DNA from 3 places in the Ruegeria sp. YKSD163 genome. Region 3 is predicted to be linked to each of the others. Evidence: riboswitches for the same ligand, from Rfam matches in the RefSeq annotation. Region 3 holds a riboswitch; each other region holds the start of a gene.
What was found. Region 3 has a riboswitch for cobalamin ahead of AC2FNA_RS05675 (hypothetical protein). Riboswitches for the same ligand answer to the same signal wherever they lie in the genome.

Region 1: another riboswitch for cobalamin. It lies ahead of AC2FNA_RS04085 (CbtB domain-containing protein); the one in region 3 lies ahead of AC2FNA_RS05675 (hypothetical protein).
Region 2: another riboswitch for cobalamin. It lies ahead of AC2FNA_RS04015 (DUF1636 family protein); the one in region 3 lies ahead of AC2FNA_RS05675 (hypothetical protein).

Annotation. Positions count from the first base shown of each region.
Region 1 is NZ_JBXWRM010000002.1:258,950-266,375, reverse strand. It holds gene AC2FNA_RS04105 (LysR substrate-binding domain-containing protein) at 1-861, shown strand, start outside; gene AC2FNA_RS04100 (DUF1636 family protein) at 917-1,273, shown strand; gene AC2FNA_RS04095 (hypothetical protein) at 1,261-1,755, opposite strand; gene AC2FNA_RS04090 (CbtA family protein) at 1,819-2,517, opposite strand; gene AC2FNA_RS04085 (CbtB domain-containing protein) at 2,521-2,691, opposite strand; cobalamin riboswitch at 2,727-2,937, opposite strand; gene cobF (precorrin-6A synthase (deacetylating)) at 2,981-3,724, opposite strand; gene cobA (uroporphyrinogen-III C-methyltransferase) at 3,717-4,445, opposite strand; gene AC2FNA_RS04070 (cobyrinic acid a,c-diamide synthase CobB) at 4,442-5,764, opposite strand; gene cobM (precorrin-4 C(11)-methyltransferase) at 5,751-6,545, opposite strand; gene AC2FNA_RS04060 (cobalamin biosynthesis protein) at 6,542-6,910, opposite strand; gene cbiE (precorrin-6y C5,15-methyltransferase (decarboxylating) subunit CbiE) at 6,907-7,426, opposite strand, start outside.
Region 2 is NZ_JBXWRM010000002.1:246,643-254,068, reverse strand. It holds gene cobN (cobaltochelatase subunit CobN) at 1-3,043, opposite strand, end outside; gene cobW (cobalamin biosynthesis protein CobW) at 3,053-4,108, opposite strand; gene AC2FNA_RS04015 (DUF1636 family protein) at 4,112-4,486, opposite strand; cobalamin riboswitch at 4,581-4,803, opposite strand; gene AC2FNA_RS04010 (LysR substrate-binding domain-containing protein) at 4,876-5,760, opposite strand; gene AC2FNA_RS04005 (NAD(P)-dependent oxidoreductase) at 5,979-6,941, shown strand; gene AC2FNA_RS04000 (class I SAM-dependent methyltransferase) at 7,007-7,426, shown strand, end outside.
Region 3 is NZ_JBXWRM010000003.1:51,852-59,277, reverse strand. It holds gene AC2FNA_RS05690 (DNA polymerase III subunit gamma/tau) at 1-454, opposite strand, end outside; gene AC2FNA_RS05685 (hypothetical protein) at 542-1,126, shown strand; gene AC2FNA_RS05680 (protein-tyrosine phosphatase family protein) at 1,261-1,758, shown strand; gene AC2FNA_RS05675 (hypothetical protein) at 1,763-1,975, opposite strand; cobalamin riboswitch at 2,247-2,458, opposite strand; gene ypfJ (KPN_02809 family neutral zinc metallopeptidase) at 2,564-3,412, shown strand; gene AC2FNA_RS05665 (TetR/AcrR family transcriptional regulator) at 3,409-3,966, opposite strand; gene AC2FNA_RS05660 (alpha/beta hydrolase family protein) at 4,050-4,910, shown strand; gene rsgA (ribosome small subunit-dependent GTPase A) at 4,934-5,965, opposite strand; RNA gene ffs (signal recognition particle sRNA small type) at 6,141-6,239, opposite strand; gene AC2FNA_RS05645 (5'-nucleotidase C-terminal domain-containing protein) at 6,279-7,426, opposite strand, start outside.

The DNA of each region.
Region 1 (7,426 bases), on a different contig from region 3:
CATTCGATCCTGCACGCGGCGCAGGCGCTGAACATGTCCCAGCCCGCCGCCACCAAGCTGATCAAGGATCTGGAACTGGATTTCGACGTGCAGCTGTTCGACCGCACCAATCGCGGCATGGTGCCCACCGTGTTCGGGGCGGCCCTGATCCGGCATGGCAAGCTGATCCTGGCGCAGATTTCCCATGCGGCCCAAGAGCTAGACGATCTGAACGAAGGCAATGGCGGGCGCGTGGTGGTGGGCACGCTGCTGGCCGCCTCGGCCGAGTTTCTGCCCCGCGTGCTGACCCGGCTATTGGCCGAGAAGCCCGGGCTGGTGGTGAAACTGGTCGAGGGCACCAACGAGGTGCTGATGCCGGCGCTGCGCTCGGGCGATGTCGATCTGGTGGTCGGGCGCTTGCCGATGCACCGGCACCGGGCCGAGATCGTGCAAGAGCGGCTGTTTGACGAAGAGGTGATCTGTGTCGCCCGCACCGGCCATCCCGTGCATCGCCATGCCGCGCCCGCGCTGACCGATCTGATGGAATACCCCTGGATTCTGCCACCGGCGGAAACCACGTTGCGCCGTCAGCTGGATCAGGTGTTTGTCGATCTGGGTGGTGGCGCGCCACCCTATGCGGTGGAATCGGTCTCTTACCTGGCCAACCGGGGTCTGTTGCTGGGGTCGGACATGCTGGCGGTGATGCCCGCGCATGTGCCGCGCCACGATATCAGCGCGGGGGCGCTGGCGCGGGTCGACTGGGCGGTGCCGATCCCGATCGGGCCGGTGGGCGTCTCGATGCGCAAATCCGCCAGCCTGTCGCCCTCGGTCGCCGGCGTGCTGGATGCGCTGCGGGTTGAGGCCGCGCAAATGACGCGTTGAGCTTGCCCCGGCGCACCCGATGCGCCACATCTTCGGCACCGATCAAGGAGTCACCATGAGCGACATGCGCCTTTCCCTTTGCTCCAGCTGTCAGGGCGAGCGGGACCGTGAGCACGGGGCCGAGCGGGCCGCCGTGGCCGAGGCGTTAAAGCGCGCCGGGCTGATCGGGCGGGTGGAGCTGGTAGAGCATGCCTGTTTCGGCGCCTGCGCCACCCCGGTGGCGCTGGCCCTTCAGGGGCCGGGGCGGGCCAGCTATGTGTTCTCGGATCTCGACGTGGTGGCGGATGCCGACGATATTGCCGCCACCTGCCGTGTCTATCTGGACAGCCCCGGCGGCTGGATTTCCGATGCCCGTCCCTGCGGACGGTTGCGGGAATGCCTGCTGGCGCGGATTCCGGCCTATTCCACCTGAACCGTGACCACGGCCTCGACCGGGGTGCCATCGACCATCAGCGGGCTGTGGCTGTTGGCGTTCAGCGAGACCTTCACCTCGACCGCGCCTTTGGGCAGGTCGGGGATATACATCCATTCGCCATAGAGCCGGGCCAGTTTCACGCCGTTGACATAAACATGAGCATGGCCTTCGCCCGGCACGTCACTGGCCGAGGCATTTTCGGGGGCAAAGCGGAAATTCTGCGGGCTTACATGCAGGTTCCAGCCCGACATCGGATCACGGGTCAGTGCTACGGACACACCGGGTGCGTCGGGGCCAGCGGGCAGATGGGTGGCCTGGGCGTGGTCGTGGCCGCCTTGCGCCACGTCATGGGCGCCATGCTGGGCCGCGTCGCCATGATCATGACCGTCAAAGGTAACGCCATAGGCCGCCGCGGTTACGAAACCGGCACCGCCACCAAAGACAAGGCCGATGGCGAACAGAGCGAGAGAGCGGGACATATCAGTCTCCTAGCAAAGAAAAACCCCGCCGGATGGGTCCGGCGGGGCATATAAGTCGACGGATCAGGCGTGCGCTTCGGCGCGCTTGCTCTCGGTCTGCCAGAAGTAACCCGCGAAGCCACCCAGCAGCACCCAGGCCGCCATCCCGACACCAAAGGCGCGGGCGGCAAACAGCGCGCCCAGCTCGGTGGGGACCGGGCCGGCAAAGCTGTCAGGTTCGGGCGCGCCGATCAGATGCGGCGCCATCAACAGCAGCGCGGCGGCGCCATAGGCCATCAGGTTGCCGCCAAAGGCGATCAGCCACATGGCGATACCCGCCGCGGCCACGGTCGCGGTCCACCAGATCTGGCGGGCGGTGATATCTGTATAGGATACACCGGGCACCTCGGGCGCCAGCGACAGGCCGGGCGCGAAGTGAAAGGTGATGAACCCGGCCAGCCCCCAAAGCAGACCGGCGCGCGCGGTCACCGCATGGCCCATCCCCTCGGCCACCGACATCAGGGCAACCATGACAACTGCATAGCCGGTATAGGTCAGCATCGCAAAAACGACCGTGAGCGCATCGCGCATCGGATCGGCGAACATACCGGGCAGGTCGGGCTGGGCGCTTACCGCCTCGGCGCCGAAATGCACCAGTTCGCCGGATTCATACAACTCGGCATGCAGCAACACGGGCTGCACGAACAGAAACTGCAGCAAGGCGGCAATCAGCCCTGCTGCAGCGCCAGCGAACAACGCGCTGGTCAGAATGCGACTGAACATGGTTCAGTGGCAGGGAAAGCCGGTTGCGTGGCGCACGTCGTGGGCGGCGTCATGCAGTGCGGATGCCTGCACATGGCCCGCCAGGGTCACGATGCCCAGGCCCAGGATTACGGCGAACAGGGCCGGAAGGATCGCGGAACCGGTGGCCGATGCCTTGAGTGTTTTGGTCGTCATGTCATTTCCTCCTTGCCGCCGCACCCGACGGCCGGTGTTTCATTACCTGTCTGGCAGGTCTCCTGGCTCGCGGGTCGGTGCCTCTGTTCGCCTTCCCCCCGGAGCGAACCCGGGAGTGGCTGGTTGAACAGCGGCTCACCGCTTACAGTCGCGGGGGCGGCTTTGGCTTGAACCGACGGGCGGTCGCACCAAATTCCCTCTTAGCATCCGGATTGCTCCGGCAGGACCAGACCCCTCCATTTAGCCGCGAACGCGCGCCCGGCGCAATCGTCATTTGCGACCTTTCCGGTCAGTTTCCGCGCTTTTTCAAAAGATAGATATCCATGATCCAGCCATGATCGGCCCGCGCGCGGGCACGGGTTTCGACGATTTCTCCCGCCACCGCGGCCAATGGACCCGCCACCAGAATCTGTTCCTCCATACCCACATAGGCGCCCCACCAGATGTGGTAATCGGACATATCCAAGGCCTGGAACGAGCATTCGCCGTCCAGCATCACGGCCGCGGTATCCACGGCGGGCGGCCAGCCTTCGTCGCGCAGGCGCCGCCCGGTTGTGACCAGAAACGGTGCGCCTAATTCGTTGATCGGAATGCCATGTGCCGCCGTCAGGGCCTGAAGCGCCGTGATGCCGGGAATCACCCGCACCTTGGGTTGCGGATCGAGCCGTGCCGCGATTCGCAGCGAACTGTCATAGAGCGACGGGTCTCCCCAGATCAGCAACGCCACCCGCGCCGCGCCGGGGTGGTCCTCCATCGCCGCCTGCCAGCGCAGGGCGATTGCATCGTGCCAGTCGTCGACGCCCTTCAGATACCCGTCGTCAGCCCGGCGCGCGGGGATGTCGAAATAGGCGATCTGCGGCGGGGTGTCGGTGGCGTCAGTGATGATACGCTCGCGCAGCCCGGCCAGATCGGATTTCCCCGCCCCCTTGCGCGGGATCAGGATCAGATCGGCGGCGCGAATGGCGGCGATGCCTTCGCGGGTGACATGGTCGGGATTGCCAGTGCCGATTCCGATCAGGAGTAGCTCAACCATCGCCGAACTCCGCCAGCGGACCATACAGGATCAGGGCAGGGGCGGTGCCCACCTCCTCTGCCAGCCGTTCGGCCAGTTCGCCCATGGTGGCGCTTGTCAGGCGCTGTTCAGGGGTCGAGACGCTTTCGGCCATCAACGCAGGCGTCGAACGTGGCAGGCCATGCGCCTCAAGCGCATCCAGCAGCAACGGAAAAGTGCGCTTGCCCATGAACACGACCGTGGTGGCCTGCGGGTCTGCCAGTGCGGGCAGGTTCAGGTCGGGGGGCAATTGGCCGCTGACGTCATGGCCGGTAACGAATTGCACCCGCCGCGCGGTCAGCCGTCGGGTCAGCGGGATGCCCGCCGCCGCCGCCGCCGCCACCGCCGAGGGGATGCCGGGGATGATCTCGTATCCGATCCCGGCCGCGCGCAGCGCGACCAGTTCCTCCTCCAGCCGGCCAAAGAGACCGCCATCGCCGGATTTCAGCCGCACGACGTGGGCGCCGGTCTGGGCATAATCCACCAGCAGGCGGCTCACGTGGTCCTGCTTGGGCGAGGCGCGGCCCGCCCGCTTGCCCACCCCCACCAGATCGGCATCCGCGCGCGCATGGGCCAGGATCGGCCCGCTCGACAGATCGTCGAACAGCACCGCGTCTGCCTTGCCCAGCCGGTCCACAGCTTTCAGCGTCAACAGGTCCGGGTCGCCCGGCCCCGAGCCGACGAAGGAGACAAAACCGCTCATGATCCCGCCTCTGCGATCAGGTGAAAGAAGGTGCCGGTGACATTCCCGCGCACGGACCCGGTTTGCGGCCCCTCGACGCCTTCGGCATCGAAAACACGGGCCAGCGGCGCGTCGGGCTGTTCCAGGATCGAGGAATAGTGGAACTCGTGCCCGCGCAGGGTGGCACCGGTACCATAGCCGGGCAGGGGCCCCAGCAATTCGGCCCGGCGATAGCCCAGGTTGAACTTGCGCTTGTCATACGAGGTGACGAGGCCCAACAGACCCGCCATCCGGTGGCGGGTGCCGTCCTTGTCGATCAGCGCCTCACCCAATGCCATGTAGCCGCCGCATTCGCCATGCACGGGCCGGGTTTCGGCATGTCGTCTCAGCCCCGCGCGAAAGGTATTGGCGGCGGCGAGTGTGCCCGCATGCAGTTCGGGATAGCCGCCGGGCAGCCAGACCAGATCGGCATCGGGCGCGGGGGCCTCGTCGGCCAGCGGTGAAAACGGCAGGATCTCGGCGCCACCCGCGCGCCAGCCTTCCAGGAGATGCGGATAGGTGAAGGAAAACGCCGCATCTCGCGCCAATGCGATGCGCTGGGCCGGGGGCGGCGGCAGCGGTGCCGAGGAAAGCCCTGCAGGGCTTGAAGAGGCGGCGGCCCGGATCGCGTCCAGGTCGACATGTTCGCGCAGGAATGCGGCATAGCCCGCGATGGCGGCCTCCAGGTCGGGATGTTCCACCGCCTGAATGAGGCCCAGATGCCGCTCGGGCAGGGTCAGATCGCCGCGCCGGGGCAGCACGCCCAGCACCGGCAGGCCCGCGCGCTCCATGCCCAGCCGGGTCAGCCGCTCGTGCCGGGGGCTGGCACAGCGGTTCAGGATCACTCCGGCAAAGGGCAGGTCGGGATTGTACATCCGGAATCCCAGCGCCGTGGCCGCCGCCGATTGCGCCTGTCCACCCACATCGAGGACCAGCACCACCGGCCAGCCCATCCTGAGCGCGGTCTCGGCGCTCGAACCGTGGCCGGTCTCGCCGGGTTTGGCGACACCGTCGAACAGGCCCATCGACCCTTCGGCTACCACGATATCGGCACCCGCGGCCTGCGCGGCCACGGCGTTCAGCAGCCGCGCGCCCATCGCCCAGCTGTCGAGGTTGAACGAGGCCCGCCCCGCCGCCGCTAGGTGAAAGGCAGGGTCGATATAATCGGGTCCGCTCTTGAAGGGCTGCACCACCAGCCCGTCTTCGGCCAGCGCGCGCAACAGCCCCAGCATGACAGTGGTCTTGCCGGTGCCCGAGGCCGGGGCCGAGATCATCAGGCCGGGGGGGTTAGTCATCGCCATGGCTCCAGCTCGACCACGGGCTGTCGGCGCTTTGCGGCCGGTAACGGCGGTCGTATTCGCGGGAATAGAGGCAGCTTTCGTCAAACCCCTCACCCTTCAGAACCGGTCCCACCAGGATCAGCGCGGTGCGCGAGATGCTTTCGTCCAGCGCCTCTTTCAGCGTCTCCAGCGTGACGCGGATGATCCGTTCGTCGGGCCAGCTGGCGCGATAGACCACCGCCACCGGGCAATCGGCGCCGTAGTGCGGGGTCAAATCGGCGACCACCTTGTCCAGATTGCCGATCGACAGGTGGATGGCCAGCGTGGCACCGGTGCGGGCGAAGTTCTCCAGGCTCTCGCCCTCGGGCATCGACGAGGCGCGACCGGGCGTGCGGGTCAGCACCACCGATTGCCCCAGACCCGGCAGGGTCAGCTCGGTCCCCAGCGCGGCAGCAGCGGCCGCGAACGACGGTACGCCGGGTGTAACGCTGACCGGGATGCCCATCTGTTTCAGCCGCCGGATCTGCTCGCCCATGGCCGACCAGACCGACAGATCACCCGAATGCAGCCGCGCCACATCCTGCCCGGCCTTATGCGCGGCCTCGATCTCGGCCATGATCTGATCCAGATCCATCGGCGCGGTGTTGACGATCCTTGCCCCCTCGGGGCAATGGCTCAGGATCTCCTCGGGCACCAGCGACCCGGCATAAAGGCAGACCGGGCAGGAGGCGATGATATCGCGGCCACGCAGGGTGAGCAGGTCGGCAGCGCCCGGTCCGGCGCCGATGAAATGTACGGTCATGTCTGGTCTCCGATGGCGAGGGCGCAGGTGGCGCGCCGGTCGTCCGATATCTGTCTTGGGGTGATCAGCCGCGCGCCCGGCCCGGCGGCGACCAGCGCCGCGGCCTCGGCCACGCTGCCGGTGCCATAGCTGGCGCGGCTTTGCGGCGAGCAGGTGAGGGTGCGCTGCCCGGCAAGCTCGCTCGCCGGAATAAGGTGCAAGGGCAGCGCCAGCTCTGCCGCTAGCGCCTCCAGCGCCGGGTGCCCGGCCTTGTCGGCAACGGTGGCGAGCGCGGCCACCGCCTGTCCGGCGGCGGCCTTGTCATAGGCTGCGCGCAGGCTGGCCGCCTCTGCCGTGGTGGTAAAGCCCAGTCCCGCGACGATCATAGCGTCACGCTCCACTGCACCACCGGATAGGCCGATTTCCAGCCCCGGCGCGGCCCCAGTGGGGCCGCTTGCGCCAGTTCGATCCGCAGCAGCTCGCCGCCCTTGTCGACCTGCCAGAGGGCCAGCAAAGCCTCGCTTTCCAGCGTCACCGCATTGGCGACAAGCCGGGTGCCGGCGGGCAGTTCGGCAAAGAGCCATTCCAGCAGCGCCACGCTGAGACCGCCGCCGATGAACACCGCATGGGGCCGCGCAAGGCTGCCCAGCACCTCGGGCGCGCTGCCTTCGACCACGCGCAGGTGGTCTTGCCCCAGGGCGTCGGCATTGGCGCGGATACGCGCGGCGCGGTCGGCGCGGGGCTCAATGGTGGTGGCGCTCAGCGTCAGATCGCTCATCAGCCACTCGATCCCGATCGAGCCGCTGCCGCCGCCGATATCCCACAGATGTTCGCCCCGCTGCGGTGCAAGTGCCGACAGGGTCAGCGCCCGCACCGGGCGCTTGGTGATCTGCCCGTCGGTG
Region 2 (7,426 bases), on a different contig from region 3:
CCCGGAACCCGTGCCGCATCATGCCCGCGATCCAGCCGGGATGGGCGGCGCGGGCCCGCACCACGCGGGCGATTTCCTCGGGCAGGGTGCGCGCGCGCGGGGTGTCGGGGTTGGTGTTGTCGAGGTGATAGAGCTGCGCCTTGCCCCCTGTCACCCGCTTGGCGGCGGCAAAGCCTGCCTCGTGCGTGGCATAGTCGGCGGCCAGCAGCAGATCGGTCTCGGCCAGATCCTGCAAATGCACGAACCCGTCGGCCTTGGCGACGCGGTCGCGGATGCCATCGGCGTCGCGGGCGATGCTCTCACCTTCGAGCGCAAAGGAACTGGCGGCCAGCCAGGCCTCGCCCGCGCTCTGCCGGGCCTCGTCGGTATAGGTCTCGGGCAGGTGCCCCATGCCCAGCCCGTAGCTGCCCGGTGCCGGGCCATAGACGCGCGCCGCGGGCGCGTGCCCGGCATAGGGGTTCCAGTCGGGCGCCTCGTCACGCGCGCAAAGCGCGCGCACCGCCTGACCGAACAGCGCCGAAAGGGTCGGGAACACATCGCGGAACAGGCCCGAGACACGCAGCGTGACGTCCAGCCGGGGCCGGTCCAGATCGGTGATCGGCAGAACCTCGATCCCCGAAACCCTCTCGGACCCCTGATCCCAGACCGGTTTGACCCCCAACAGATGCAGCGCCATGGCGAATTCCTCGCCCGCCGTGCGCATGGTGGCCGAGCCCCAGAGATCGACAATCAGCCCCTTGGGGTAATCGCCCTCTTCCTGCAAATGCCGGCGCACCAGTTCTTCGGCCAGTTTCACGCCCTGGGTATAGGCCGCGCGCGTCGGGACCGAGCGGGGGTCGGTGGTATAAAGGTTGCGCCCGGTGGGCAGCACATCGGTCCGCCCACGGTAGGGCGAGCCCGACGGCCCCGCCGCGATCCGCTTGCCCGCCAACGCATCAATCAGCGCGCGCGCCTCGCCCTGTGCCGAAGGGGTGGGATCGAACGGGCCGGTCACCTCGGGCACACGCCCATAGACATGCAGCCCGTCGCCATACTGGCTTTCCTTCACGTCGCAGACAAAGCGGTCGATGCGGGTGATCGCCTCGGCGGTCGAGGTGGCGCGATCAAGGCCCAGATCATCCTCCAGCCCCAGCGCCTGCGCCTCGGCCCGGATATCGCCCTGCAAGCGGTCGCGGCGTTTGGGGTCCAGCCCGTCGGCATTGGAAAACTCGTCAAGCAGTGCCTCGAGTTGTACCATCCGGTCCGGCGTGCCGCTGACGCGCAGGGCCGGGGGGATATGGCCCAGCGTCACCGCGCCGATGCGGCGCTTGGCCTGCGCGGCCTCGCCCGGATCGTTGACGATAAAGGGGTAAATCACCGGCAGATCGCCGATCAGAACCTCGGGCCAGCATTGCCCCGACAGCGCCACCGCCTTGCCCGGCAGCCATTCCAGCGTGCCATGGGCGCCGATATGGATCAGGGCGTCGGCTCCCAGCGCCTGCCGCAGCCAGAGATAGAAGGCCACATAGCCGTGGCGCGGAGTGCGGGAGAGGTCGTGATAGTCGTCATCGCGCGCCTCGGGCGTGCCCCGTTCCGGTTGCAGGGCCACCAGCGCCTTGCCGCGCCGGATCGCGCGAAACTGCAAATTGCCTTGCGAAAATGCCGGATCACTCTCAGGGTCACCCCAAGCGCTTTGCAAATCCTGGCGCAATTGTGGCGGAATGCTGGCCAAAGCTTTGCGGTAATCAGCGATTGGCCACGAAATCGACACATTTTGCAGCTCTTCCGCAATCGGCTGCCCGGATGCGATGTCATACCCCTCATCCTGCAAATCGCACAGTATCGCCTCGACCGAGGCCAGCGCGTCCAAACCAACCGCATGGGCCATCTGCCAGTCCTTGCCGGGATAGGTGGACAGAACCAATGCAACCGAGCGCTCGGCAGCGGGTTTGGCCGCCAGCCGCAGCCAGCCCGACACCCGGTTTACCACCGCCTCGATCCGGTCGGGTTCTGGGCGGTGCGCGAAACGGGAATATTCCAGCGCCGGGTCGCGCTTGCCCGGCTCCTTGAACGAGATAAGCCCGGCGTCGATGCGCCCGTCGACCTCGGGCAGCACCACATGCATGGCCAGATCGGCGGGCGACAGCCCGCGCTCGGCCTCGGCCCAGGCCTTGCGGCGAGAGGTGGCCAGCGCCACCTGGAATACCGGTACGCCGGCGGCGTCGAGCGGCGAGGCGCCATTGGCGCCCTTGCCGGAAAACGAGGTGGCATTGACGATGGCCGCCGGGGCCAGCCCCGGCATCTGTCCGGCGATCCAATCGGCAGCGGCGGGCACCTTCAGCGAAGGCGCGAACATGCCCATCGCCTGAAATCCGCGCGCGCGAAAGGCCTGGATCAGCGCCGCGACCGAGGCCGTGTCGGCCGAAGTCAGATAGGCTCGGTAAAAGGTGACCAGTATGCGCGGGGCGTCGCCCTCGAACGCAGTCTCGGGCGCGATCACGCCGCGCTCGGGGCACCAGAACCCGCATTCGGGCAGCACCTTTGACCCGATCACCGGCCCGGCATAAAGCCCGGTCGCCAGCGCCATTTGCGCCAGCGCGGCCTGCGCCGCCACCTCGCCGCCGGTGTCGCAGAGATGTTGCAACCGCCGCAGGGTCGAGACGGGCAGGGTGGAATAGGCGTCAAGGCGCGTATCCTCGCGCCCGTCCGCCGGCAGAACCGCCAGCGCGAGCCCCTTCTCCTGCGCCAGCGCCAGCACCTGTTGCAGCCCATAGGCCCAATAAGGCACGCCGCCGATCAGCCGGATCAGGATGCCCTTGGCCCCTGACAGGGTATTCTCGACATAGGTATCGACGGATAGGGGATGTTTCAGCGCCGTCAGGTTGGCCAGGCGTAGGGTGGGCATTCTGCCCACCGCCCCGCCGCCGCGATGCCAGCCCGCCGCAAAAGCACCCAGGTCACTGTCCGAGAACGACAGCACCACCAGATCCGCCGGGCTCTGGCCCAGGTCGGTCGGGGTCTCGGTCTCTTCCAGCCCGTGGCTTTCGCGGAAAACGACATGCATGGCGCGCGCTTACTCCGCAGGCTCGGAAACGCCGGTCAGGATGGCACGGATCGCGGCCTCGTCGATGTCGTGATGCTCGGCGATCACCACCATGCGCGAGCGGCGCTCCTCGCCCGGCTGCCACGGGCGGTCATATTGGTGACGCACCCGCGCACCCACCGCCTGCACCAAGAGGCGCATGGGCTTGCCCGAAACGGCGGCATAGCCCTTGACGCGCAGGATGTTCAACTCGTTGGCCAGCCGCTCGATCCGCGCGACCAGTTCGGCCGGGTCGGATTGTTCGGGCAGTTCCACCACGATGCTTTCGAAATCGTCGTGCTCGTGGTCGTCATGGCCGTCATGATGGCTGGGACGAGCGTCCATGTCGTCCTCGGCGGCGGCGCCAAGGCCCAGGATGACGCGCACATCCACCGCGCCCTCGGCCACCTCGACCACCGGCAGCGGGCGGGGCGCCTCGGCGGCGATCACCTCGCGCGCGCGTGCCACGCCCTCGGGGCCGGCCAGATCGGGCTTGGTCAGCAGGATGATGTCGGCGCAGCTGATCTGATCCTCGAACACCTCGGACAGGGGCGTTTCATGGTCGATCGAGTCGTCGGCCAGCCGCTGGGCATCCACCGCCGCCACATTGGGCGCGAAGCGGCCCGCCGCAACCGCCTCGGCATCGGCCAGCGCGATGACGCCATCCACGGTGATCTTGGACCGGATATCGGGCCAGTCGAACGCCTTCAAGAGCGGCTTCGGTAGCGCCAGGCCCGAGGTTTCGATCAGGATGTGATCGGGGCGCGGCTCCAGCGCCATCAGCGCCTCGATGGTGGGGATGAAATCATCGGCCACGGTGCAGCAGATGCAGCCATTGGCCAGTTCCATGATGTTTTCCGCCGGGCATTCCGGGATGGCGCAGCTTTTCAGGATCTCGCCATCGACCCCCACATCGCCGAATTCGTTGACGACCACGGCCAGCCGCTTGCCTTGCGGGTTCTGCATCAGGTGGCGGATCAGCGTGGTCTTGCCCGAACCGAGAAAGCCGGTGATCACGGTAACGGGGAGTTTTTCAAGGGTGCTCATGGCTCAGGCTCCGATCGGGGGGATGCGCGCGGCGCAGTTCTTGCGGAAATGGACGGGACGCTCGCGCCAGGGGACAAGCCCGTCAGCGGTGGCGTGATATTTGGTGACGCCCTCGACGATGGTGGCCACGTCATCGGCCTCGTTGAGGTTCTCATAAACAAAGGTCCAGCGCGTCGGGCCGCCGCGCAACACGATCGAGCAACCCTGATCGCAATTGGACAGGCATTCGACCGGCCTCACGATGACCCCTTCGGGCAGCGCGGCGGCGCTCAGCGCGCGGTGGAGCAGCGCGCCAGGGCGCTGGGCATCGTCTTCGACCGGTAATCCACGGCGGCAGGTGGTACAGACCAACAGCTCGACCGGAGCGTGTTCGCTCATCTCTCTCATCCCCCCAGGGTCCAGTCATGGGGGACGGGGCATGCACGGGTCGGCCCTTCTGGCCCCAGACCCGTCACCGGAAACACCCCGTCCGGTTGCAGTTCGTGTGCTGGCAGGTCTCCCGGCTTGCGGATGTCAGGGTCTTGCCCTGTCGGGCGTCCCGCCTTCCCGGCCAATTGGCCAGTGGCTTGGGCACCCTCTCCGGTCACGGTCGCGGGGGCGGCTGCGCTTGACGGCTGCCCGGGACCAGTTCCCGGAACCGCTGGCGCATTCCCTTTTCATCCGGTTTCCCGGACACCAACAGGGCGGACATGCGGCATGGGCAGGGGCCTTGTCAAGCGCGCTTGGCGGTGCGTCTGAGGGGGCAGGGGAAAAGCGACCTCTGACGTTCAGCCAGCGGCATCCGCCGCCAGCCGCGCACGCAGCCAGTCGAGGTAGAGCTGCGCCGGGGCACCGGGCGGGGCGGCACGTTCGGGGCGGACCAGATAATGCGCCTGCGAAAAGGGAATCGGAGGTCCCGCCAGCCGCAGTGGTGCGCCCTGGGCGATGGCGCCCTGGGCAAAGCGCGTCAGCACGATCGCCAGCCCGGCCCCCGCCATCACCAGTTGCAGCGCCGCGACGGTGGTATCGACCGAATAAAGGCTGCCGCCGGTTGGAGCGGACAGGTCCTGCGCCGCGAACCAGCGTGGCCAGTTGTCCTCGTATCCCAGGATGTGGATCAGCTGATGCGCCTGAAGCGCCGACGGTGGCTGCACCGGTTCTCCGGCCCGCGCAACCGGCACGATGGTCTCATCGCAGAGCTTTTCGGTCACCAACCCTGCCCAATCGCCACGCCCCAGCCTGATGTCCACATCCACGCTGCCCACCGCCGGGCCGTCATCCCAGATGTTCGAGACCAGTCGCACGGGAATACCGGGATGGTCGGCGGCAAAATCCGGCAGGATGGCGGCGAGCCAGTAGGCGGCCGAGGAAATCGGCGCACGCAGCCGCAGGATGCCGCGCCGGGCCGGACCGAATAGGCTAGAGGTCGACAGCGCCACATCCGCCAGCGCCTGCCGCACCGACAGCGCATAGCTGCGCCCCAACTCGGTCAACCCCAGCCGCCGGGCCGCACGGGTAAAAAGGGGCTCTCCCAACTCGGCTTCTAGCGAGCGGATATGCAGGGATACGGCGGTCTGGGTCAGCCCCAGTTCGCGCGCGGCTTCGGTGAAGTTCAGATGACGGGCGGCGGCCTCGAACGTCCGCAGCCAGACCGGGTTGGGCAGGCGGGCCATCTCAGAAAAGATCCGGGCCGAGGACCGGGGCGGGGCCCAGAAAATTCAAATTTTCTGGGACAAAATTTCCGTGGAAATTTTGTCGGTTGCGCGGGTTCGACATGTATCACAAAAAAATCATGGCATTTTGACATTCTTTATTCGTTTCTCTTGGTTAAATCCAGCTTTCATACTGCGCGCGAACCATGACCCCGGCAGGACCGGCAAGGGAGGACGCAATGAAAGTAGGCTTTATCGGACTGGGCAATGTGGGTGGCAAGCTCTCGGGCTCGCTGCTGCGCAATGGCATCGATTTGACGGTGCATGATCTCAACCCCGATCTGGTGGCGGGTTTCGTCTCGCGCGGCGCCAAGGCGGCCGAAGGGCCGGCGCAGATGATGCGCGATTGCGACGCGGTGATCACCTGTCTGCCTTCGCCCGCCGCCAGCGCCGCGGTGATGGCGGAGATGCTGCCCGAGGTCGGACCCGGCAAGATCTGGATGGAAATGTCCACCACCGACGAGGCCGAGGTCAAACGACTGGGCGAACAGGTGATCGCGCGCGGCGGTGCCGCTGTCGACTGCCCGGTTTCGGGTGGCTGTCACCGGGCCGATACCGGCAATATCTCGATTTTCGCGGGCTGCGACCGGGCCACGTTCGAGCGCATCCTGCCCTTCCTGACCGTGATGGGGCGGCGTATCCTGCATACTGGCCCGCTGGGCAGCGCCTCGGTTCTGAAGGTGATGACCAACTATCTGGCCACCGCAAACCTGCTGACCTGCTGCGAGGCGCTGGTGACGATGAAGGCCGCCGGCATGGATCTGAACACCACCTACGAGGCAATCAAGATCAGTTCGGGCACCTCTTTTGTGCACGAGACCGAAAGCCAGGTGATCCTGAATGGCAGCCGCGACATCAACTTCACAATGGACTTGGTGAAAAAGGATATCGGCCTGTTCCAGTCGATAGCCGACCGCACCGGCGTGCCGCTGGAGATCTCGCCGCTGATGATCAGCATCTTCGAGGACGGGATCGCCCGCTATGGCATGCGGGCCCAGTCCGACGACATCATCCGCCGCCTGGAAGAGGCGACCGGGCTTGACATCACCGCGCCGGGCTTTCCGCCCGAGATGGTGGATGACGAACCCGAAGAGCCCGGTTACGAGGTGGTTCCGCAGGGGCTCGTGCGCGCGTCAGGCTAGGCGCGACAGCCCGCCGCGCAGTGGCCGCTTTTGGTTCGGCTATCCTGCGCGGCAGGAGGTGATGCATGGACATGTTGCAATTGCTGACCGACCTGCATCTGGAGGCAGAGCGGCAGGGGCCAGGTGATGTCGACCATACTCGTCTGGCCCTGCGCTTGGCCGGGCTGGCCGGGCGCACGGGTCTGGACATCGCCGATATTGGTTGTGGCACAGGTGCTGCCAGCTTGGTGTTGGCCGAAGAACTGGATGCGCGGATCACTGCGGTGGATCTGCTGCCTGCCTTTCTGGCCGAGCTAGATCGGCGCGCTGCTCGCGCAGGCCTGATGGACCGCATCGACACGCTTGCCGCGTCGATGGAGGAGCTGCCCTTTGCCAATGCGTCGTTGGATGTGATCTGGTCCGAGGGGGCGATCTACAACGTCGGGTTCGAGGCTGGGTTGCTTGCCTGGCGGCGCTTCTTGCGCCCGGGCGGCATTCTGGCGGTG
Region 3 (7,426 bases):
TCGACAGCATGTGAACCTCGTCGATGATATAGATCTTGTAACGCGCGCTGGCGGCGCGATAGCGCACGCTGTCGATGATCTCGCGGATGTCGTTCACGCCGGTGCGGCTGGCGGCGTCCATCTCCATCACATCGACATGGCGGCCTTCCATGATGGCCACGCAATGCTCGCATGTCCCGCAAGGTTCGGTGGTCGGCCCGCCATTTCCATCCGGGCCAATACAGTTCATTCCCTTGGCGATGATCCTCGCGGTGGTCGTCTTGCCGGTGCCCCGGATGCCGGTCATGATGAACGCTTGCGCGATCCGGTCGGCGGCAAAGGCATTTTTAAGCGTCCGCACCATCGAATCCTGCCCGACCAGATCGGCAAAGGTTTCGGGCCGGTACTTGCGGGCCAGCACCTGATAGGGGGTCGGAGAGGCGTCGGACATTGGCTGCTTTCGTCGGGGCTGGATTCTGGTTCTGCAGACGGTACTGGGCAGAGGGGCGAAGGTCCACCGCCTGTGTGATTGTTTCAGGGGTGGAACAGGATTGGGTTGGAAATGGCGGGTGCGTTCCCCTGTCTCGAGGTTGATGCAGACGGGTACAGGGGTATACGAATCTGTTCCGTCGAGTCCCTTCCCGTTGGAGGTAACGCCGTTCGGGACGATTACACGATTGCAAGTGGCGCGGGCGACGATGCGATATCCGACAATTTCGGCTCTAATCTGATTAACGGACAGCAGGGCGACGACTTCATCGTTTCGGTGGACGATCGCGGCGACCTGGGTACGGCGGACACCGTCAAGGGTGGCGTCGGGCGCGATACCCTGGTCGTGGATGAGGGGGACCTGGTCACCACCGGGGGTGGGGCCGACCAGGTGGTGATCGAGAATTATAGCGGCGTTGCGGATGGCTATGACGTTGTCACGATCACCGATTTCGATACGGCACGAGATGTCCTGACCCTGAAGGGCGAAGCTTTGCTGCTGCGTCCCGGCTCCGTTGGAGAGACACGGGTCAGCGTGCAAGAGCTTGATGACGAGACCGGGACCATGGTCCCGATCAACGGCATTCCGGTGGCACATCTGATCGGCGCTCAGGGCGTGACCCGGGATCAGATTCGCGTGTATATAGACAACCGCTGACCCGCGTCGCGGCGCTGTTTGATCTGTTCACGGGTATCTTGTCTTGCGATACCGCCGCGTTAAAGGCCATTCTACCCTTGGGGTCAGGATCGCCACGCCCCGTGGCAATGGTCGGTCGGAAAGGGAAACCGCAGATGGCGCAGCTGGTTCTCTATGCGCTGCAAGTCGGCGGCGGCACATTGGCGATCTGCCAGTTGCCGGGACGGTCGGGCGATTATTCCGGCGATGTCGATCTGATCGGGTCCTGGGCGCCTGGGCTGGTGATCTCGATGACGACCGAGGTCGAGATGCTGCAGCACGGTGCGCGCAATTTTGGTGCTGATATCCAGAGTCGCGCCTGCCGCTGGGCTCATCTGCCGGTCGATGATTTCGGAGTGCCTGGCCGTGATGCCGAGATCAAATGGAAGGCGATCAGCAAATCGGCCCGGCATGCTCTGCACGGCGGCGGGCGCGTATTGATCCATTGCAAGGGTGGCTGTGGCCGGTCGGGCATGGCGGCGTTGCGCCTGATGATCGAGACGGGCGAAGAGCCCAAGGCGGCGCTTGCGCATTTGCGGTCGGTCCGCCCCTGCGCGGTGGAAACCGACGCCCAGATGGACTGGGCGCTGGCTGGGCGTGCTATCCGGGACTGATCCTTCAGGCCGTTGCTTGCACTGGCGCAGCAGAGTGGACGCAGCGGGGCCGGGCCTCGGCCATGGCGCATGGTACCGGGCCCGGCCCGGCGGCAAATCCCGCTCCGTCGGGCGCCATCAGCGCATCGGCAAAGCGATTCAGATGCGACAGGGCGGTGTCTTCGTCGACGCCGCAGAACACGCGGATCCGGCTGTGCGAGGCGGCGTAGCGGGCCATGCAACCTGCTCCACACGGGGGCATCTCGCAATGCCCCTCTATCGCGAAACCTGCATCGGTCATCGGTTCAGCCTGACGCAGCGCGCGGGCGAGGTTCTCGGCCAATGCCGACAGCGCGGGGCAGGGCCTGCCGGTTCGGCGACAGAGCGTTGCGGCAAATTCATGCGTTCTTGTAGTCCAGATCATCCTGCGCCCTCCGCGCGGTGGAACAGGGTGTCGGGGACCGGCCGATCAGGGCCAAGGCATCCCGTCCGGACACCCCGCCCGGGTTCGAGTTACGGTTGCGATGGCAGGTCTCCTGACTTGCGGGTCCGGGCTTTGCCGGCCTTCCCGGCCCGGGGGCCAGTGGCATTTCGGCATTGCTCACCGCTTACAGTTGCGGGGGCAGTCTCGGCATTGGTCCTCTGTCGCCAGGGGGCCGCACCGTGTTCCCTTTTCATCCCGGCGCATGTGTCACCGAGAACCATCGCCTTAGCGGTAGCGGGTGTTGCGGGCCGGAGTCAAGCCGGGTGTTCGTGCCGTGTTTTTCCCCATGCGGCGGGATGCTAGTATCGGTATCGAGTAGTCAGGCTGAAGAAGGGTGTCGGCATGCGGTTGAGAGGAGTACGCGGCAGCAGGCATGTCGAGGATCGTCGCGGGCGACGTGGCGGTGGCATGGCCATCGGCGGGCGCGGGCTGGGTATCGGCGGGGTTCTGCTGCTCTTGGTTATTGGCGCTTTCACCGGCATCGACGTCACCCCGTTCCTGACCGAACGGCCGGGCCCGAGCCAGAGCACACCCAAGGAACTGACCGCCGAAGAGCGGCAGGCGGGCGAATTCGTCTCGCGCGTATTGGCCACGACCGAGGATGTCTGGGGCACCGTGTTCCGCGACCAACTGGGCCGCGACTACATCCCGCCGACGCTGGTGCTGTTCTCTCAGGTGACGTCCAGCCCCTGTGGCGGCGCCTCAGGCGCGACCGGACCATTCTACTGCCCCGCCGACCAAAAGGCCTATCTCGACACCGATTTCTTTGCCACCCTGGCGCAGCGCTTGCAGGCGGGCGGCGATTTCGCCGCCGCCTATGTAATCGCACACGAAGTGGGCCATCACGTGCAGAACCAGTTGGGCATTCTCGGTCAGGTGGATCAGGCCCGCCGGCAATCCTCGCAGGTCGAGGCCAACGCGCTGACCGTGCGGCTGGAATTGCAGGCCGATTGCCTGTCGGGTGTCTGGGCGCGCTCGGTCCAGGGCCTGATGGAACGCGGCGATCTGGATGAAGCGCTGAACGCCGCCCGGATGATCGGCGACGACCGGCTGCAACGGCAGGCGGGCCGGGTGCCGCAACCGCATACCTTTACCCACGGCACCTCGGTGCAGCGGGCATCCTGGTTCGATCGCGGCTATAAAAGTGGCCGGGTCGCAAGCTGCGACACGTTCAACACCAACAGGCTCTAATCCGCGCGCGGCAGCATCTCGGGCAAACGGCGCAGCACGTCCGAGGATTGCCGGGCGCGGGCCAGCATCCAGCCGCCTTGCAGCAGGATGAACATGGTCTCGGCGATCTTTTGCGGATCGGTTAGCCCAAAGCGTCTGGCATGATGCGCGCCCTCGGTAATCCAGCCTTCGAACAGGTGGCGGGCATGGGCGCGAAACGCGGCGTTGTCCGGGCCTTCGAACAGGGTCGACGAGATCGGGCAGCCATCCCATTGGCCTGACTTGTCAAAGAGCTTCGCGACCTTGCCGCACAGCACCTGCATCCCGTCATGGAAACTGTCGGCCGGTTCGAACGAGGCCGCGATCAGCCGCAGCATCTCGTCCGAGGCCCAGGTGGCCGAGGCCAGTGCCAGGTCGGATTTCCCATTGGGAAAGTGGTGATAGAGCGAGCCCTTGGGCGCCTCTGCCTCGGCCAGCAGTTCGGACAATCCAACGCCATGATACCCCCGGCGCTGGAACAGCTGGGCGGCGGTGCGGATCAGGCGATCTTTGGTCGGAAGCGGACGTTGGGTCATGTGCCGAGGATATTGACAGCTCTGGACCGATTGGTCCAGACATGAGAAATAGACCAATCGGTCTAGGTCATCTGGAGGTCCCAATGCTGGATATGCAGTCATCTGTCAGGGTCGAGGATTTTCATTTTTCATCCGGGCCGGCGCAGCTTTCGGCGCGGCTCTATCTGCCGGTGGGCACGCCCCGGGTTGCTGTTGTGATCAACAGCGCCACCGGGGTGCCGCGCGACTATTACCATCATTTCGCCACCTGGCTGGCGACCGAGCGGAGCATGGCCTGCCTGACTTATGATTATCGCGATTTCGGGCATTCGCTGACCGGGCCGCTTGCGGCCTCGACCGCCACCATGTCCGACTGGGCGCTCCTTGACATGCCCGCCGCCTATGCCGAGATGCAGCGCCGGTTTCCCGATCTGCCGCTCTGGGTGATCGGCCATTCGGTTGGCGCCATGCTGGGGCCACTGCAACCGGGGATCGAGCCCATCGCGCGCATGATCTGCGTCTGTTCCGGGCTGGTGCATCACTCGGACCACCCCTGGCCCTATCAGGCGCTGGCGCGGCTGTTCTGGTTTGGTCATGCGCCCCTGCTGGTCAAGACCTTAGGCTATCTGCCGGGGCGCGCGATTGGCTTTGGCACCGATCTGCCGCCGGGCGTCTATTGGGAATGGCGGCGCTGGTGCACAACGCCCGGCGCATATTTACCCGAGACAGGCACCCGCCTGCCGAAACCCGATTGGGGCCGCTCGGGCGCGCAAGTCGATCTCTTTGCCTGCGAAGATGACGATACGATCCCACCCGAATGTGTCTGGCGACTGGCCGAACTCTATGGCGACACTGCCCGGCAGCACCTGTTGCGGCCAAAGGAACACGGGCTGCGCGACATCGGCCATCTGGGCGCGTTTGCCCGGCGCAATGCCGCACTCTGGCCTCGGCTGATCGCCCCCTGAGGAGGGGGCGATCCCGGGGCTGTTCAGCCCTTGTTCCGGCCCTGCTTGTCGCGCATCACCGCGCGGACCATCTTGCCGAACGCCTTGTCGCGTGAGCGCGCCTCGGCCACGCTTTCCGAGTTGCGCGCATCCTCGCGCTTCAGCTTGCGCCAGCGGTCGAGGCGAGCGGGTTCCAGCGTGCCCGCCGCAATGGCTGCCTGGATGGCGCAGCCCGGTTCGCTGTCATGTCCGCAATCCGAGAAACGACAGCTGGTGGCGAGGTCCGAGAGGTCCTGAAAAACCTCGTCGATCCCGTCGCCCGCATCCAGCAGACGCAGAGCGCGCATGCCTGGTGTATCGACCAGCCAGCCGCCGTTGACCGTCCGCCGCAGGGCACGGGCGGTGGTGGTGTGACGGCCCTTGGCATCGTCCTCGCGGATACCGGCCGTGGCCTCCTGCGTACCGGTGAGGCCATTCATCAACGTGGTCTTGCCCACGCCTGAAGAGCCCACCAGCGCCCCTGTCTGGCCGGAGGGGCACCATGAAAGGACCCTATCCAGATCGGCAGGATCAAGCGCGTTGACCGCCAGCACCGTCAGAAACGGCGCCAGCGCCTCGGCCCGCGCGACATAGGCGCGGGGGTCGGCACAGGTGTCGGCCTTGGTCAGCACCACAACGGGATAACACCCGGCCTGATGGGTCAGCGCCAGATAGCGCTCCAACCGGGGCAGGTTGAAATCGGCGTTGCAGGAACTGGTGATGAACAGCACATCGACATTGGCCGCGATCAACTGCGCCTCGGCCCCGGTTCCCGCCGCGCGCCGTTTCAACAGGCTGCGCCGGTCGAGCAGATGCCGGACGCGGTGCTCGGGATCGGCCAGGACCCAGTCGCCCACGGCAAAGGCGCCGGTCGGCTGGTCGGGCGGCGTGATCAACAGCGTTTCGCCCTCGGGCGACAATCCGGTCAGGGCGCTGCGGTGAATGGCTGTCAGGCGATAGGGCGTACAGCCGGAATGGGCCGCGGCCTGCGCGGCAAAGAAAGAGGACCATCCAAGGTCCGGGAGTGTAAGAGACATCGGTCTGCCTGTTGCGAAAGAACGCAAGGCGGGCGGATGGCGCACGCGCATCCGGCCGGAACGGGTTCAGGCAGGGGTATGAGTCGTCAGAACCGCTCTGCCCGAAGGGTCTTTGCTACAATCATACATCCCTCCGCATGCTACAGAATTCCGGGTGCCGCAGGCGCGGCGGTGCAAGTGAGAGGCTGGACATCGACCCAAGCGGGACTCGTTGTGGCTGCTTCCTTCCGGACCTGACCAGGTTGGCGAGGCGCTCGCCCGCGCCAACCTCTCGCGACCCGATATAGGCGGGTCGGGCCGGGATGACAAGATCTCAAAGCCCGACGCGCAGGCAGAGAAACCCTTCGGCGTCCACGCCCAGATCGGCTATGTCGCGCCCGGCAAGCTCGTCCAGGTGTTCGCGGGCGCGTGGCCCGGTGCGTAGAATGGCGGCCCGCCCCGGCAGCGGGGCAAATCGCCAGGGTTGGGGCGCGTCCTCGAGCGGATCGCGGGGCAGGCGCCCGGACAGGTAGTCGCGCAAAACGGCCTGTATCCGCAGCCCCGGCAGGGAAACAGGCTGACCGCTGTCCAGCATGTGGAAATGACCGCCGCCATTGGTGCGGTAATTGTTCAGTGCGACGACAAGCCTCTGTCCCTCTTCGATGGGCTTGCCGTCGTGAAACAGGGCTCCGATTCGACGGTTTCGGTCCGAGATCAGTTGGCCGCCGATATCGTATCGTGGTGGCGTCGACAGGTCGATTTCATAGCTGAGCCCATAGAGGATATCGAAATTGTGCCCAGGAACTCTGGCATCCCGCAGCAGGGCGGCGCCTTTCGCCTCACCGGGTCTGTGGAACACGCCCGCTGCCATCTCGAGCCATTCGCGCAGGTCGGCCCCGGTCAAAACCAGCGCCCGCAACTCGTTGGGAAACATGTGCAGATCGGCCACATGGCGCATCGACAATGGGCCGGCGGGCACGTCTGTATAATGATCCGGTCCGGCGCGACCGCCAGCCTTGAGCGGCGAGACCGCCGACAGCATCGGCAGATCCGACAGCGCCGTGCCAACCAGATAGGGGCGCAAGCCAGCGGCCTGCGCGGCGGCGACCTTGGCCAGGCTGCGATCGGGTGCGATGAAGGCGAAATAGCTGTGCATCGACTGGTCCGAGTGACCGGCAGGTTGATTGGCGACCGCGCGCGTGGTTGCATGATCGGCGGCCAGCAGGCGCACAAGCGTCGCATCCTCGTTGCCAACGGCCGCGCGCAGGGAGACTTGTGCCTGCTCGACCCGCCAGCGGCCTTGCGCTCCCAGCCTCAGATCGAGGTCGATGACCCCCAGATGCGAGCCGTGATGCCCCGGCATGACCACAGGTTTTCCATGTACCAGCCCCTCGGTCATCCGCGTATGGGGGTAAGGTCCGGTTTCGGGTGCGGGCACCTGCAAATGGGTATGTCCGGCGATCACCGCATCGACTCCGTCCA